Regions from separate parts of the Cyanobium sp. ATX 6E8 genome, predicted to be linked through region 2. Evidence: predicted binding sites of a transcription regulator. Region 2 holds the regulator's gene; each other region holds the start of a gene.
The links. Region 2 encodes NtcA, which controls nitrogen genes in cyanobacteria. Its sites were predicted from a motif close to GTANCNNNNGNTAC; they were not measured.
Positions count from the first base shown of each region.

Region 1: the regulator NtcA is predicted to act here: its motif matches at 2,368-2,381, upstream of KBY70_RS09485 (ferredoxin--nitrite reductase).
Region 3: the regulator NtcA is predicted to act here: its motif matches at 2,671-2,684, upstream of KBY70_RS03420 (DUF4278 domain-containing protein).

Region 1 is NZ_JAGQCT010000010.1:54,827-59,367, forward strand. It holds gene KBY70_RS09475 (CmpA/NrtA family ABC transporter substrate-binding protein) at 1-1,135, opposite strand, end outside; gene KBY70_RS09480 (anthranilate phosphoribosyltransferase) at 1,298-2,338, opposite strand; gene KBY70_RS09485 (ferredoxin--nitrite reductase) at 2,588-4,135, shown strand; gene KBY70_RS14405 (CbiX/SirB N-terminal domain-containing protein) at 4,214-4,541, shown strand, end outside.
Region 2 is NZ_JAGQCT010000007.1:30,875-35,415, reverse strand. It holds gene KBY70_RS07515 (DUF3084 domain-containing protein) at 1-1,194, opposite strand, end outside; gene ntcA (global nitrogen regulator NtcA) at 1,243-1,983, opposite strand; gene KBY70_RS07505 (cob(I)yrinic acid a,c-diamide adenosyltransferase) at 2,244-2,864, shown strand; gene dcd (dCTP deaminase) at 2,864-3,457, shown strand; gene thyX (FAD-dependent thymidylate synthase) at 3,454-4,179, opposite strand; gene KBY70_RS07490 (thioredoxin domain-containing protein) at 4,200-4,541, opposite strand, start outside.
Region 3 is NZ_JAGQCT010000002.1:257,033-261,573, reverse strand. It holds gene KBY70_RS03440 (hypothetical protein) at 1-60, opposite strand, end outside; gene KBY70_RS03435 (LexA family protein) at 351-752, opposite strand; gene KBY70_RS03430 (hypothetical protein) at 804-1,022, opposite strand; gene KBY70_RS03425 (sigma-70 family RNA polymerase sigma factor) at 964-1,629, opposite strand; gene KBY70_RS03420 (DUF4278 domain-containing protein) at 2,394-2,576, opposite strand; gene KBY70_RS03415 (cytochrome P450) at 2,732-4,069, opposite strand; gene KBY70_RS03410 (hypothetical protein) at 4,062-4,262, opposite strand; gene KBY70_RS03405 (Nif11-like leader peptide family natural product precursor) at 4,292-4,519, opposite strand.

The DNA of each region.
Region 1 (4,541 bases), on a different contig from region 2:
CCTTGGTGTCGGTGTTTGCGGGCAGATAGCCCCAGCGGATGTCCTCGGTGAGGAACCAAAGATCGTGGCTCTTGTAGGGGAAGGAGTGAGAGTTTTGGTCACTCCAGAAGTGCATTTTCAGCGGAGTGTTCGCCACCTTGCGCCCGTCTCCGTAGTCGAAGCTGCCGGCCAGTCGGGGCTTGATGTCTTCCACGCTGCACCTGAAGTAGCGGTCTCTCGAGGTGATCTCGCAGAGTTCATCGAGATTGGCAGGGTCCTCGCACCAGATCTGGGCCTCCTGGACGGCCATCAGCAAGGCCTTTGCCGCCTTGGGGTTTTTGTCCACCCAATCGGAGCGCATCGAGAAGGCCTTTTCAGGATGGTCTTTCCACAGTTCGCCGGTGATGGCTCCTGTATAGCCAAGCTTCTGATTTACGGTGCGCTGGTTCCAGGGCTCGCCCACGCAGAACGTGTCCATGGTGCCGGTTTGCATGTTGGCCACCATCTGGGCTGGTGGGACCACCACCAGGTCGGCTTCGGTGGCCGGATTCACGCCATTGGCTGCCAGCCAGTAACGCATCCATAGATCATGCGTTCCACCTGGGAAAGTCATGGCGGCTTTCAGCAGTTTGCCGCTGGCTTTTTTCCTCTCGGCAATTTGTTTGATCTTCGGGTCTTTGATGGTGACCTTCTCGGCCAGGAATTCATTGGAGAGTGAGAGGCCTTGGCCATTCACATTGAGCCGAGCCAAGATATACATCGGCAACGGCTTCTGGCTCTTGGTGATGGAACCTGTGGTGAGCAGGTAGGGCATCGGTGTGAGGATGTGAGCGCCGTCAATGCCGCCCCGTTCACTGCCAAGTTCCAGGTTGTCGCGGGTGCCAGCCCAGGAGGTTTGCTTCACCACCTTCACTTCGGGCATGCCGTGTTTGGCAAAGAAACCCTTCTCGGAGGCAATGATCAGCGGGGAGGCATCGGTGAGGGCGATGAAGCCCAGGGTGGCGCCTGGGACTTCGGGAGCGTCAACGCCGCTGGCCGAGCTGGTGGCTTGAATTTCAGGTTTCTTGCCAGGGCCGCCACAGGCGGCGAGCCAGAGGGCACCGGCCGCCGAGCCAGCGGCAGTGAGCAGAAACTTGCGGCGCGAAAAATTGGACATGTGTTGCGGAGCGGCGTGGATGCTGCCGGAGTGATGGCGAACTGCACTCCGGTCGGGCTCCACAACAAAGCGCACCGAACCGGCCAAAAGATCAGGTCGGCGCATGAGCTGACCGACCCAACTAAGACACCACGCTGGCCCGCCAGGGGAGAGTGGCGGTTGCTACCGATTGGCCAATGTCTGCCGGAGGCGCTCGCCACTGCGGGCTGCCAGCAGGGCGCGGGCCTGTTCGAGGGCTGCGGGCAGGCTGTCGATCTGATCGCTGAGCCAGAGGTAAGCGCCCAGATTCCAGAGCAGTGGCCCGGCCAGGGGGCCTTCGCTTGTCAGCGCAGCCAGCGCCTGCGCTTGCCAGGTTGCCAGGCTTTCCCAGGCCACGTCATCGCCATGGAGGCCGTGGTCGCGCGGGTGCAGCAACAGCCTCTCCACGCTTCCCTGGCGCAGCCGGGCGGTGATGCCGGCGCGGCTGGAGGGGAGGTCGGTGGACCCCTCCAGTCCCTTCACGGTGAGCACGTCGGCCTCGCCGGCCAGCTCCAGCGCTTCCCAGGCCCGCTTCTCCGTGGGGGGATGCACGAAGCCGCTGATCAACAGATGCTGGTCCCGGTGGGGTGTCCACAGCAGTTCCAGGCTGGCCACCGGCGGACGCTTGCCGATTTCATCGCGGGCCGGCACCAGGCGCTCGGCCGCCGGGAAGTGGTCGGGCTGGTGGGTGAGTGCCAGGTTGTGCAGATCCAACCTCTCCTGCACAGCAGTGAGTGTGAGCCCGCGCCAGGTGATGCCGAGCGCTGCAAACAGTTCCGCCAGGGTGACGCCGTATTTCACCGGCATCGGATCACCGCCATGCAGCACCACCGGCAGCCCGCTGCTGGCCAGCAGCAGCGCCAGCAGCGGCAGCAGCGGTGCGGTGCGGCTGCGGCCGTCGTAGGGCACCCCGAAACTGAGCGCCCGCTTGCCTGGGGTTTCCAGCACCGGGCCGTTCTGTCTGTAGCTATCGAGCATGCCCGCCAGCTCAATGGGCAGCGGCCTGCGGATGCGGTGGGCGATCAGAAAGGCACCCAGCTGGGCTTCGCTCACCTTGCCTTGGAGCATCAGGTCTGTGGCGATGCGGGCCTCGTCCCGGCTGAGTCCGGTGCTGGTGTGTTCGCCACTGCCCACCTTGCCGATCAGCTCGCGGAACTGGGCCCGAGCCCCTCCGAGGGCCTGCAGCTGTTGGTCTCGGCGGCTGCTGATGTTCGGTAGCGGTTGCGACACGGACAGCGGGCGCCTCAGCGCACAATCTCGTTGATTTTCAGCAAGGAAATCATCCAGCACGGAAGTCTGCGCCGCCGCCATGGGTGCCACTTCCCTGTTTTTGTTCCCGACGGCGTAGCTCTCATCGGCGCTTGCTCGGGTCCCACAGGCCCTTCCCGGCCTGCCTGGGACGTCCGACGTTCCTTTGCGCCCCCGCTGCCGCCAATGACCAGCGTTTCTGTTTCTTCCCCGCCTGTGCTCAGCAAGGTGGAGCAGGCCAAAGCCGATCTCTGCGGCCTCGAGTTGGCGCCCCGATTGGAGGAGCTGGGCCGCCAGGGCTGGGAAGCCCTGGACGAGGCCACCCTCACGATCCGGCTGAAGTGGCTGGGCATCTTCTTCCGGCCGGTGACCCCTGGGCGCTTTATGGTGCGGCTGCGCCTGCCCAATGGCGTGATCAGCGCCGAGCAGCTGGCGGTGCTGGCCGATGTGATCGACCGCTGCGGCGAGCACGGCAGTGCCGACCTCACCACCCGCCAGAACATCCAGCTGCGGGGCTTGCTGCTCGAAGACATGGCGCCCTTGATGGCGGCGCTGGAGGGGGTGGGACTGACCAGCCGCCAGTCGGGCCACGACAACCCGCGCAACGTCACCGGCAATCCCCTGGCCGGCATCGATCCTGAGGAAATCGTCGACACCCGGCCCCTGGTGGACGCCATCCAGGCGGCGCTGCTGGGTCCGGCCGGCCCGCGCAACCTGCCCCGCAAGTTCAACGTGGCCGTCGGCGGCGCCCCCGACAGCTTTCTCCTCCACAACGACCTGGCCTTCCTGCCGGCCCACCACAACGGCGCGCTGGGCTTCACGGTGATGGTGGGCGGTTTCTTCTCGGCCCAGCGCAACGAACTGGCGATCCCGCTGGGGCTGTGGCTGCCGGCCGAGCAGCTACCCGGCTTCACCCTGGCGGTGCTGCGCCACTACGAGCGCTCCGGCAATCGCCAGCAGCGCAACAAGAGCCGGTTGATGTATCTGATCGACCAGCTGGGTGTGGAGAGCTATCGCCAGGCGGTGCTCAGCACCTGGGCGGAGTTAGGCGGCGATCCCGCCACCGCTGCCGCCCACGACGGCAGCCATCTGGTGACCCGGGCGCCCCGCGATGGCCTGGGTGTGCAATCTCAAAAGCAGCAGGGCCTGCACTGGGCGGGGCTGCATGTGCCGATGGGGCGCCTGGATGCCGAGGGGATGGTGGAGCTGGCCCGGCTGGCCCGCATCTATGGCAGCGGCGAGCTGCGGCTCACCGAGGCCCAGAACGCCCTGATTGTGAATGTGCCGGCCGAGCGTCTCGAGGCCCTGCTGGCCGAACCGCTGCTGCAGCGCTTCCGCCCCGATCCCTCGCCCCTGCAGGCCGAGGCGGTGAGCTGCACCGGCAACGCCTACTGCAGCTTCGCCCTGATCCCCACCAAGGGAGCCGCCCAGGCGGTGCTGGAGGAGCTGGAGCAGCGCGTCGAGCTGCCCCATGCGGTGCGGATGCACTGGACCGGCTGCCCCAACGCCTGCGGCCAGCCCTACATGGGCCAGATCGGCCTGATGGGCGCCAAGGCCCGCAAGGACGGCGAGATGGTGGAGGCCGCCAAGATTTTTCTGGGCGGCTCGATGGATGCCGAGCCGAAGCTGGCCGAGCTGCACGACAAGGGCGTGCCGCTCAGCGACCTGCCGGATGTGCTGGAGCAGTTGCTGGTGGAGCGCTTCGGCGCCCGCCGCCGGCCAATGCCAGCGTGAATTGTTGATCCAACCTCTCCGGGGCCAGATCCAGCACCGCAGCCTCGCCATTTTGCCAAGCTTTCCCGACCCGGCGGTATGCATCGTTTGAACCACGCCGATGCGCCGTTGCGGTTGCCACCTTGCGGCCATCCGGATCGCTTGCCGGAGCTGCAGCGCTGGCGCCGGACGTCCGGGTGGCAAGCCGCTGGCTGGGTGGCCGCGATTGAGGCTGGCTCCGTTGCCGTCGATGTTGACGTCCTCACGGTGCTGGCAGAACGCCTAGATGGGCCATCGGCCCTGCGCCTGCTGCGTTGGTGGTGGCAGCTACCCAGCCCTGATCCCCGCTGGCCGGCATTGATCGGCGGGGTTCGCGATCCTTTGCTGGCGGCCTGGCTGCGGGATCGCCTGGCCAGTCCAGACCAGT
Region 2 (4,541 bases):
AGCGCCGGCCGGCGCGCCAGGTCGCAGCCAGCGCACCTCCACCGCAATTGGGTCGGGGGTGTCGGCATCGCGCATGGCCACGGCTTCCAGTTGCGCCACCTGGCCCGCTGGCCTTTCGCTCAGATCGCGGCCCAGTTGGCTCAAACGGGCCGCATCAAACTGCAGGCCCTCCGCCGCGGTGCCCTGGCGTTGGGCCTTGGCATAGGCCGCCGCCAACAGCAGGTTGAGCCGGCGATTGATCGCTTCCACGCTGCTGAGGTCGCCTTCGATGGTGGTGCTGGCCAGCACTTCGCCGGCCTTGACGACAGCCCGGTTTGGGCGGAGGTCGGGGAAGGCGAGCACCTGGCGCTCACCCCGCAACACGTTGGCGGCCGACAGGATGCTCACCACCCAGCTGCCGGGTTTGGCCAGGAGTCCCTCCAATTTGGCGATGTCGCTCTTGGGCACCAGCAGGATCTGGCGGTCGACCTGCTGGCCAGGCAACACCCGCCGGAATGCGGAGAGGTTGGCTTGTTGCAGCAGGGCCGTGATCACGGCGCTGGCCTGCTCGGGCTGCTCCAGGGTCACCTTGGCGCTGGCCAAGGTCTGAGCGCTGGTGATCACCACATCGCCGCGGCGCAGGGCAATCAGGTTGCTCTCAAGATCCTTGAGTTCTTGGGCGCCTGCGGCAATGCGGCGGCGCACCTGGGCCAGTTCGGTTTCGGTGCGTCGGATGTCAGCGTCGCGGTCTTGAACCTCACGGCTGAGCCGTGTGCGTTCCACCTCCAGGCTGTTGCGTTGGGCAACCAGCGGAGCCAGTTCCTGACGCAGCTGATTGGCCCGCGCCTGGGCCTGTTCGAACCGCTGTTGCGCATCCCGTTTCCCCTGTTCGGCCCGGTTGAGCTCCTGCTGGCTGGTGGCCAGTTGGGCCTGACTGCTGGCCAGCTGGCGGCGGCTGCTCTGCAGACGATCCTCCAGCCGATCGAGCTCGAACAGACCCGTGCGCAGGCGCTCACTCACCAGCAGCATCAGCCCCAGCGAGATCGCGCTGATCAGGCTGCCGGTGAGCACCGTGATCAACACGGCGGTGCGTCGGGGCCTCAGCTTGAACAGACTGAGGCGCGCCTTGCCAACCCGGCTGCCCAGCCGGTCACCCAGGGTGGAGAGCACTCCCCCCAGGGCTAGCAGCGCCAAGATCAGCAGCCAGCCGGTCACATGCGTCTGCGAACGGGCCCCAGTATCCCTGCCCCTCAGCCGAAGCGCTCAGCTGAAGCGTTTGGCCAGGGCAATCGGGTCAAAGACGGTGATTTTCTTGCGGTCGATCTGCACCAGGCCGTCGTTGCGTAGATCCCCCAGCAGGCGGGTGATCGTGACGCGCGTGGAGCCGATGGCTTCGGCGATGGCCTGGTGGGACAGGCGAAGATCGATGGTGATGCCCTCGCTGCTGGGAACGCCGAAGTCGCGGCAGAGCACCAAGAGAAAGCTCACCAGCCGCGAGCTCATGTCCCGGTGGGTGAGGGTTTCGATCATCGTTTCGGTTTGCAGGATGCGTGAGGAAAGGCCCTGCAGCAGCAGCAACCCGACGCTGGCGTCCTGCTCGATGGCGCGCCGCACCGAGGTGGCTGGAGCGGTCACCATCTCGACCCGGGTGAAGGCCACAGCGTGATAAAAGCGATCTGAGCGCTGGCCCGTGAGCAGGGACAGCACCCCAAACAGGCTGTTTTCCCGCAGCAGGGCCACCGTGATTTCTTCGCCGGATTCGTAGACGCGCGAGAGCCGCACCGCACCGCGGCGCAGCAGGTACACCCGTTCGGCTGGATCGCCGGGGAAAAAGATCGTCTTGCCCCGTTCGATCGTTTCGACGCTGCTGCCGGCCAGCCCGCGGATCACCTCCAGCAGGGTGGGACTGGCCTGGCCAGCGCTGCCCATGCCGGCCACCACCCCTGGGGCCCCGGTCGATGGGGTGGCGGCGGTACGGCTGAATCCGTGGGTGGCGCCAACCATCGTGGCTTAGGCAAGTGGCCGGACCCTAAGGATCACCCGGGGGTGCCCCTGTAGCAACGCACACGATTTACCGTCGCCTTGCTGTTGCCCCTGGCTGGTTTTGGGCGCAGCAGTACGGATGTTTCCACCAGGGATGGTGTCATTCGCTTGTGGAACGGTCCGATCCCGCTACATTCAGGTCCCCGGGGGCCGCAGTCGCGACTTCCCTGGTGGGGTGTCGCGTCCCTGTTTGTCCTGCCCCTTGTCCTGACTCGGTGTTCATGACCGCCAGCTTGCCCGTCCCAGGTCTGACCTCAGGAGCCGGAGCGGGTTTTCCTGCGGTCCAGCACGTTCTCCAGCGCCCAGGCCATCGCCCCCTGGCGGCGGTTTCTCCCGCTCCCGTGCTGCGTTTGGTGGCCCAGCAGGAGGGTCTGCTCCAAATCCACACGGCTCCGTTCCGGGGCAGTTTCGGTGCGGTGCTCAGCCAGGCCCTGCGCACCGCCGGGTTGGGCAGTCGGGTGCTGGTGAGCCAGTTTCTCAAGGGTGGCGTGGATCAGGGGCTGGAGAGCAGCCTTTGGCTTTGTGGCCGTCTGCAGTGGTTGCGGCCCGGGGTGCCCGCCTGCCTCTCGGAGCGGGCCGCCAACCAGGATCAGGAGTCGGTGGAGGCGGTACGCCAGGTGTGGGCCTTCAGCCGTGAGCAGTTGCTCAGTGGCGCTGTCGATCTGATGGTGCTCGACGAGCTGGGTCTGGCGGTGGAGCTGGGCTACATCGACAAGGCCGACGTCGTGGCCACCCTCGATCGCCGGCCGGCCCATCTGGATGTCATCCTGACCGGTCCGGCCATGGCTGCTGAGCTGATGGCGATGGCCGACCAGGTCACCCAGCTGCGTCGAGGTCTCTAATGCTCAAGAACGATCGCTGGATCAACGAGCAGGCCGCGGCCGGAATGCTGCAGCCTTTCCAGTCGAGCCTGGTGCGTCACCTGGATCCCGACACCGCCAGCTCACCGGTGCTCAGCTACGGCTGCTCGTCCTATGGCTACGACCTGCGCCTGTCGGCGAAGGAGTTTCTGATCTTCCGGCACGTGCCCGGCACGATCATGAACCCCAAGCGGTTCAATCCGGCCAACCTTGAGCCTGCGCCCCTGCATGAGGATGAGGATGGCGCCTATTTCATCCTGCCGGCCCATTCCTACGGGCTGGGGGTGGCGCTGGAGAAGATGAAGGTGCCGCCCAATATCACTGTGATCTGTCTGGGCAAAAGCACCTACGCCCGGCTCGGCATCATCGTCAACACCACTCCTGCAGAAGCCAGCTGGGAAGGGCACCTCACCCTTGAGTTCAGCAACTCCTCCGGGGCTGATTGCCGGATCTATGCCAACGAAGGCATCTGCCAGTTGCTCTTCTTTGAGGGCGATCCCTGCGAAACCACCTATCAAGATCGGGCCGGTAAATATCAGCACCAGCCCGAGCGTGTCACCCTCGCCCGCATTTAAGGCGCCAGGCGAGCCTTGTGCAGCCGGCTCTTTTCATACCACTCGGCAAATTGCGGGGTCCAGGCCTGTAAGTGAGGCCACATCAGGTCGCAGAGCTCGCGGATTTCCTGCTGCGCATCGAGCTTGGCCCGCAGGTCGAGGAAGTGCAGGAAGGCCCGCAAGGTGAAGCTCACCACGAAGTGCTGGCGGTAGTCGAAGGGCAGGATGCCGCGCGCGTGCTCTTCAGCGAAGCCCGCCGCCAGCAGGTCGCGGTAGCGCTCCGCCGCCGCCCGGCAGAGATCCAGATCCACGGCCCGCTGCTCGGGGGTGTAGGCGTATTTCTTGCCCTGCCGGTCGCTGTAGCTGCCAACCGGGCGGAGGTAAAACACCTCCTCCAGCTCCAGCTCGCCGTTGGCCGCTTTGCAGATGCGATCGCCCGTGTAGCGCATCGACTGCACGTCAAAGCTCACCCCCACACGGTGCGTGCGCGCCTGCTGCATCACCGAGTGGGGAAACCAGCCCACGTTGAGCACGATCTGGGCGTGCTCCATGGGGCCGTAGTGGCCCCGCTCTCCGGCCAGTAGCCGCTTGATGCAGATCTCGCCCGCCTTGGTTTCGTCAGGCCAGTTGGCCGTGTCTGCGACAACAAACCCCTCGCTGTAGTCCTGGTGCATGCCGGCATACACGCACTGCTGGGGGTTGGGCGTAGCGGCGATCAGGGCGACGCGGAAACGGGGATCCATGGCGGATTTCAGGGGGGAAATTAGGCGTGGCTGCGGGGTCCGGCCATCGTGGCAGCCTTTGGCGCGCCTGCAGCGACTTCGCCCTCTGTGACGTCGACGCTGGTGTTGGAGGTGGTGTTGGGCGTGGCATCGAGGCTGCTGACGGCGCCCATGCCGGCCAGGGCGGGTAGGGGTTCGCCGGCAATCAGGGCGCTGCTGAGGGCCTGCAGTTCTGCCGTGCTGCGGGCCCCGATCGAGCGGCCCACGGGCGTTCCGGCGGCATTGAACAGTTCCAGCTGGGGAATGCCGTTGACGTCGAAGCGCTCCAGCTCCGGCTGCCAGCGGGGGTTGTCGACGTTGAGCAGCACCACATCAAGCGTCCC
Region 3 (4,541 bases), on a different contig from region 2:
TTCTGGACGGCAGAACGGTGAAGCGGTAGCTGAAAGAGAAGCCATGATTTTCTGCGCCATCTGGCGCAGCGAAGGGACTTCCAGAAGCCGAGGCATGACGCAGGAATGCCTCAGACTGAGGAAGCCCGGAGCAAGCCACTGGTGGACAACCCAGGGGATCAAGGTCTGGGGCTGTTTGGGTTGCAGCGGAATCCCTGAGCAGGCGCTAACGGGTGGAGCAAGGCCGGGTCTGCAGCCTGTTGAGCGCAGAGCTGGAATCCCCGAGCGGGAGCAAGCGGGTGGAAGCGCCGAGCGATCAAACATTCGAATTTCAGTTGTTTGAGTCGGCTTGCTTCCCTGATCACCCAAGCTCAGATTTTTCTCAGCCGCTTCTTGCCAAGGTGATGCACCGCATGCACCGCTACCCCAAAGAGCCCTGAGCGATCAAAACTGTCCAGATCCAGCGGAATCGCCGCCTCCCCGGGCCGCAGCGGCTCCAGCCACCACTGCTCGCCCTGACGCCGCAGGGGCCGCAACAGGAAGCAGCCCTGGTGGGCCACGACGACGACATGGCCAGATCTTGGCTCGACACTGCGGTCGATCACCAGCAGGTCGCCGTCCTGAATCCCGTGCTGGCGCATGGCATTACCGCTGACCCGCATGTAGAAGGTGCAGACCGGGTTGGGCACCAGGACGGCGTGGAGATCAAGGTCCTCCTCCAGTGAGCCCTGTCGGCACGGCACAGGCTCGCCAATGGGCAGGTCGGCCAACATCAAGCCATCAGTAGCAGTACAGCCGTTCTACTCCTGGTGGCGCGGCCCGGCTCAGCTGGTGGCATCCGGCCAGGGGACCAGCCGCATGTCGCCGACCTTGTTCCAGGTTTTGCATCTCGGGTCGGCCAGCCGGTAGAGGGCCTTGCCATCGGGCCCGCTCTTGGTGACGACCAGCACGGGGTTGCCAGGCCAGTCGATCCGCCAGAGCTGCTCACCCTCCGCCAACACGATCAGATCGCCGGTGGCGGGATGCTTGAGGTCTGGAGCCATTGCCGCACCGTAGAAACCCTGGCCAAGCGTTGATGGGGCCGCAGGCGGCGCAATCCCGTGCGGGAGCGAGTGGATGGAGCCAGGCCCGGATCAACCGGGCCTGCTGCAGGGCGGCAAGGGCCTTTCTCTGAGCCCGCTGCACCGACATGGCACTGATCTCCAGCCGCTCGGCTGCAGCCCGCAGCGAGAGGCCCTCGAGGATCGTGAGCCGCAGGGCCATCGCCTGGGCAGCGGGGAGCTGCTCCACAAGCTGCTCCAGCGCCAGCCCATCGGCGCAATTCCCATCAGCTGCCTCGGGCTCTGGAGCGGCCAGCTGATCAAGCAGGCACGGCTCGCCATCGAAGCTGGCATCCAGGCTGCTGTGGCCCAGGGGGCAATCACCTGCTTCGTGAACCTGCCTGGGCACCCGCACCAGGCGGACCCGATCGCGCAGGTGATGCTGCAGGGCCCCGCTGATGCAGCGGCGGAGATAGGGAGCTGCAGGCTCGCCGGCGCGGCAGCTGGGAGCTGAGAGAAGCAGAGCCTCCCGGGCCACCTGGATCAGATCTTCCCGATCAACGAGCGGGAAGAAGCGCCAGGCCACCTTGGCAGCGATGGAATCGGCCAAGGACAGGTGCTCCAGCACCAAGGCATTGCGGGCCTTGAGAGCAGAGCGGCTTAGGGCTTGAGCCGGCTTCTGGCGGCGGGACAGGGGAAAGCGGGGAAGCCATCTGGGGGACGGCGGAGAACCCCACCCCCACCGGCCGGCCGCAGCGCGGCGACAAGGACGCCCGACACAGGAGGGCGCATGGCCCGATCCTTGACGCGGCGTGAGGACTGGCCGTGATCACCTACCGCGACCAGTGCATCCGATTGATTTCCGTTCGGCGGTCCAGACCAGAAGAGGTGGAGCTCTATGAACAGTTCTGATTTCGATCAACGTTTCGATGCCGGCGAGTCCGTGCTCGAGGCACTTGACCTCGGCGGTGCGCGTCGCCGTCGGCTGGAGCAGCGGACGTCTGCTTGAGCGCAGTGCTGTGACTTCTATCCAGAAGGATGAGGCCGCACCGAAACGGGATCTTGCAGCCTCAGCGCTTCCGGCCTGGCCATCGAGTAAAACACCCTCGCTCATGGCCTCGTACACCAAGGAGCCAGGCTCCTTGGCTCGGCGGGCCACTGCGCTGCTGGAGTGGAGCACCCGATGGACCGATAGATCCGGCTGGGCTACGGAACCCTTGCGCTGGCGATCGGCGTACCGGAGAGCCGTATCAACGCAATCGTCAAAGGGCGGCGGGCGATCACTGCCGACACCGATCTGCGCTGAGCATTCGGCGCAAAAAAGGGGGCCTTGCGGCCCCCCTGTGATTCCTGATCGGCTGAAAGCTCTGCCGATCAGTGGTGGGCGTAGTGGTGGCCGCGGTAGGTGAGTTGCTTGGTCACCTCGCCGGGCTTGGGCTCGTCGTGGTGGGCATCCACGTAGGGAACCCCCCGGTAGGACTTGGCCATCAGGTATTGGGCGTCATCGAGACGCTGGGCCTTGAGGATCCGGGTGCGGATCAGTTCGAGCACGTTCATCACGCTCTCCACAGTGTCCGCGTCCCCGTTGCCTGGCGCGGAACGATCTGCATCCACCGCTGGGTGGATCAACGTATCTCTATTTAAGCGCTTGGTAGCGGTTGATACCACATGATCCACCGGATTGCTTCCGTTTCGTTGCAAAGGGGTGCGGTTCAGCTCCTGGGCTCAGCCCGCACCAGCAAGCCATCTCGCGGGCTGGGGCTGGGGATCAGTTGCAGGCTGAGGTCCTGATCCGGCTCCAGCTGCAGGGTCAGTTGCCGCAGCAGGCCCACTGCCATCAGGCGGATTTCCAGTTCGGCCAGGGCCTTGCCCAGGCACACCCGCTCGCCGCCGCCGAAGGGCAGCAGGGTGAGCCCGCTATCACCATTGAGATGGCGTTCCGGGCGGAACTGCTCCAGATCGTCGTCGCCGGCACCACCATCAAATCCGCCGTCGGCAGCGCTGCTGAAGCGGTTGGAGGCGGCCAGGGCCACCTGCACCACCCGGCCCGCCGGTACCAGCACGCCATCGAGAACCAAGTCGCGGGTGGTGCGGCGGAAGAAGCCGCCCACCGGCGGGTTAAGCCGCATCACCTCCTGCACCACGGCCGAAAGCCGTGGTGTGGCCTCCTGCTCGGCCAACGGCCAGCTCAGGCCATCGAGCTCGGCGTGTAGCCAGGGGAGTACCTCCGGGTGCTGCAGCAGCGCCGCCATCAGGCAGCTCAAGGAGGAGGCGGTGGTTTCGTAGCCGGCGAAGAGCAGCAGCAGCAACTGCTCCACCAGGTCGTCGTCGGTGAGCGGCAGGCCTGCTTCATCGAGGCCGCCACTGAGCAGATCCAGGCCACCGGCCAGGGGTTCTCCCTCCGCCACTTGCTGGCGGGCCCGCTCCAGCACCCCGGCCAGGCGTGCCAACAAGCGGCTGCGGGCCTGCAGCGCTCGGGAAAAGGGGCTGCCGGGCAGCGCAATCGGAATCGAAAACAGGGCGCGGGTCCAGATTTCAAAGTCGGCAAACAAGGCGTCGCGGTCGTCGCCCTCCAGCCCCAGCACCACCGTGGCGATCACCGTGAAGGCAAAGCGGCGCATGCGCGCCACCAGCGGCACCGGTGTGTTGGCGGCCTTGAGCTCCGCGGCCAGCTCCTCCACCAGCGTCACGATCGTGGGGGTGTACCGCCGCAGCGCCGCCGCCGAAAACAACTGCCCCACCACCCGCCGTCGGGCGCGGTGGTCGGCGCCATTGCGGTTCGCCAGCGAACGGCTGCCCAGCAGCTGGCGCACACTCTCGGGCCACCAGCCCTCGGTGGCGTCGGGCTGGGCCAGCAGATCGGTGATTGCCCGGCCGCCGCGGATGAACACCAGCGGCTGGCCCAGCAGCCGCGTTTCATACACGTTGCCAAACTGCTCAAAGCGCTGCTGGGCGAAGTCTGCGTCGCGGAAAAACGCCAGGGCCTCCAGCGCGCCCGTGCTGGCGCCGGTGCTGGGCAGGGGCCGGGGTGATGCAGGCAGGTCAACCATCGTGTTCCACCTTGGAGGCTCCACCAGGCTCGTCGGCCACAGCCTCAATCCGGTAGTACTCCCGATCGTCGGAGCAGCACAGATCGGCGTAGTACCGCTCCAGCACTGCGTGGGCTGCGCCGTAGCTCGTGAACAGCTCACCAGCGATGCCGTCGCGGATGCCGTCGTCGCGGAGGATCTGGTAGCGGCTCATGGTGTGGTGCACAGGCGACAGCCCGGGATTCAGTAATACCGGCCGGGATACTCGCCCGGATGCTCGATCCGACGCACCCGCACGCCCGAGGCGGACTGGCCGGAGAAGCGCAGGATGTCGCTTCCAGACACCGAAAAGCCGAGCTCCTGGGCCAGCAGCGCCACTTCATCGGCCGTGATCGCGTCTCCCACCTGCCGCTTCAGGGCCGGATCACGCTGCACGCGGGCCAGGAAGTGTTTGAGCTGCTCGAGCGTCACCACTAACCCCTGAGGCAGCCAC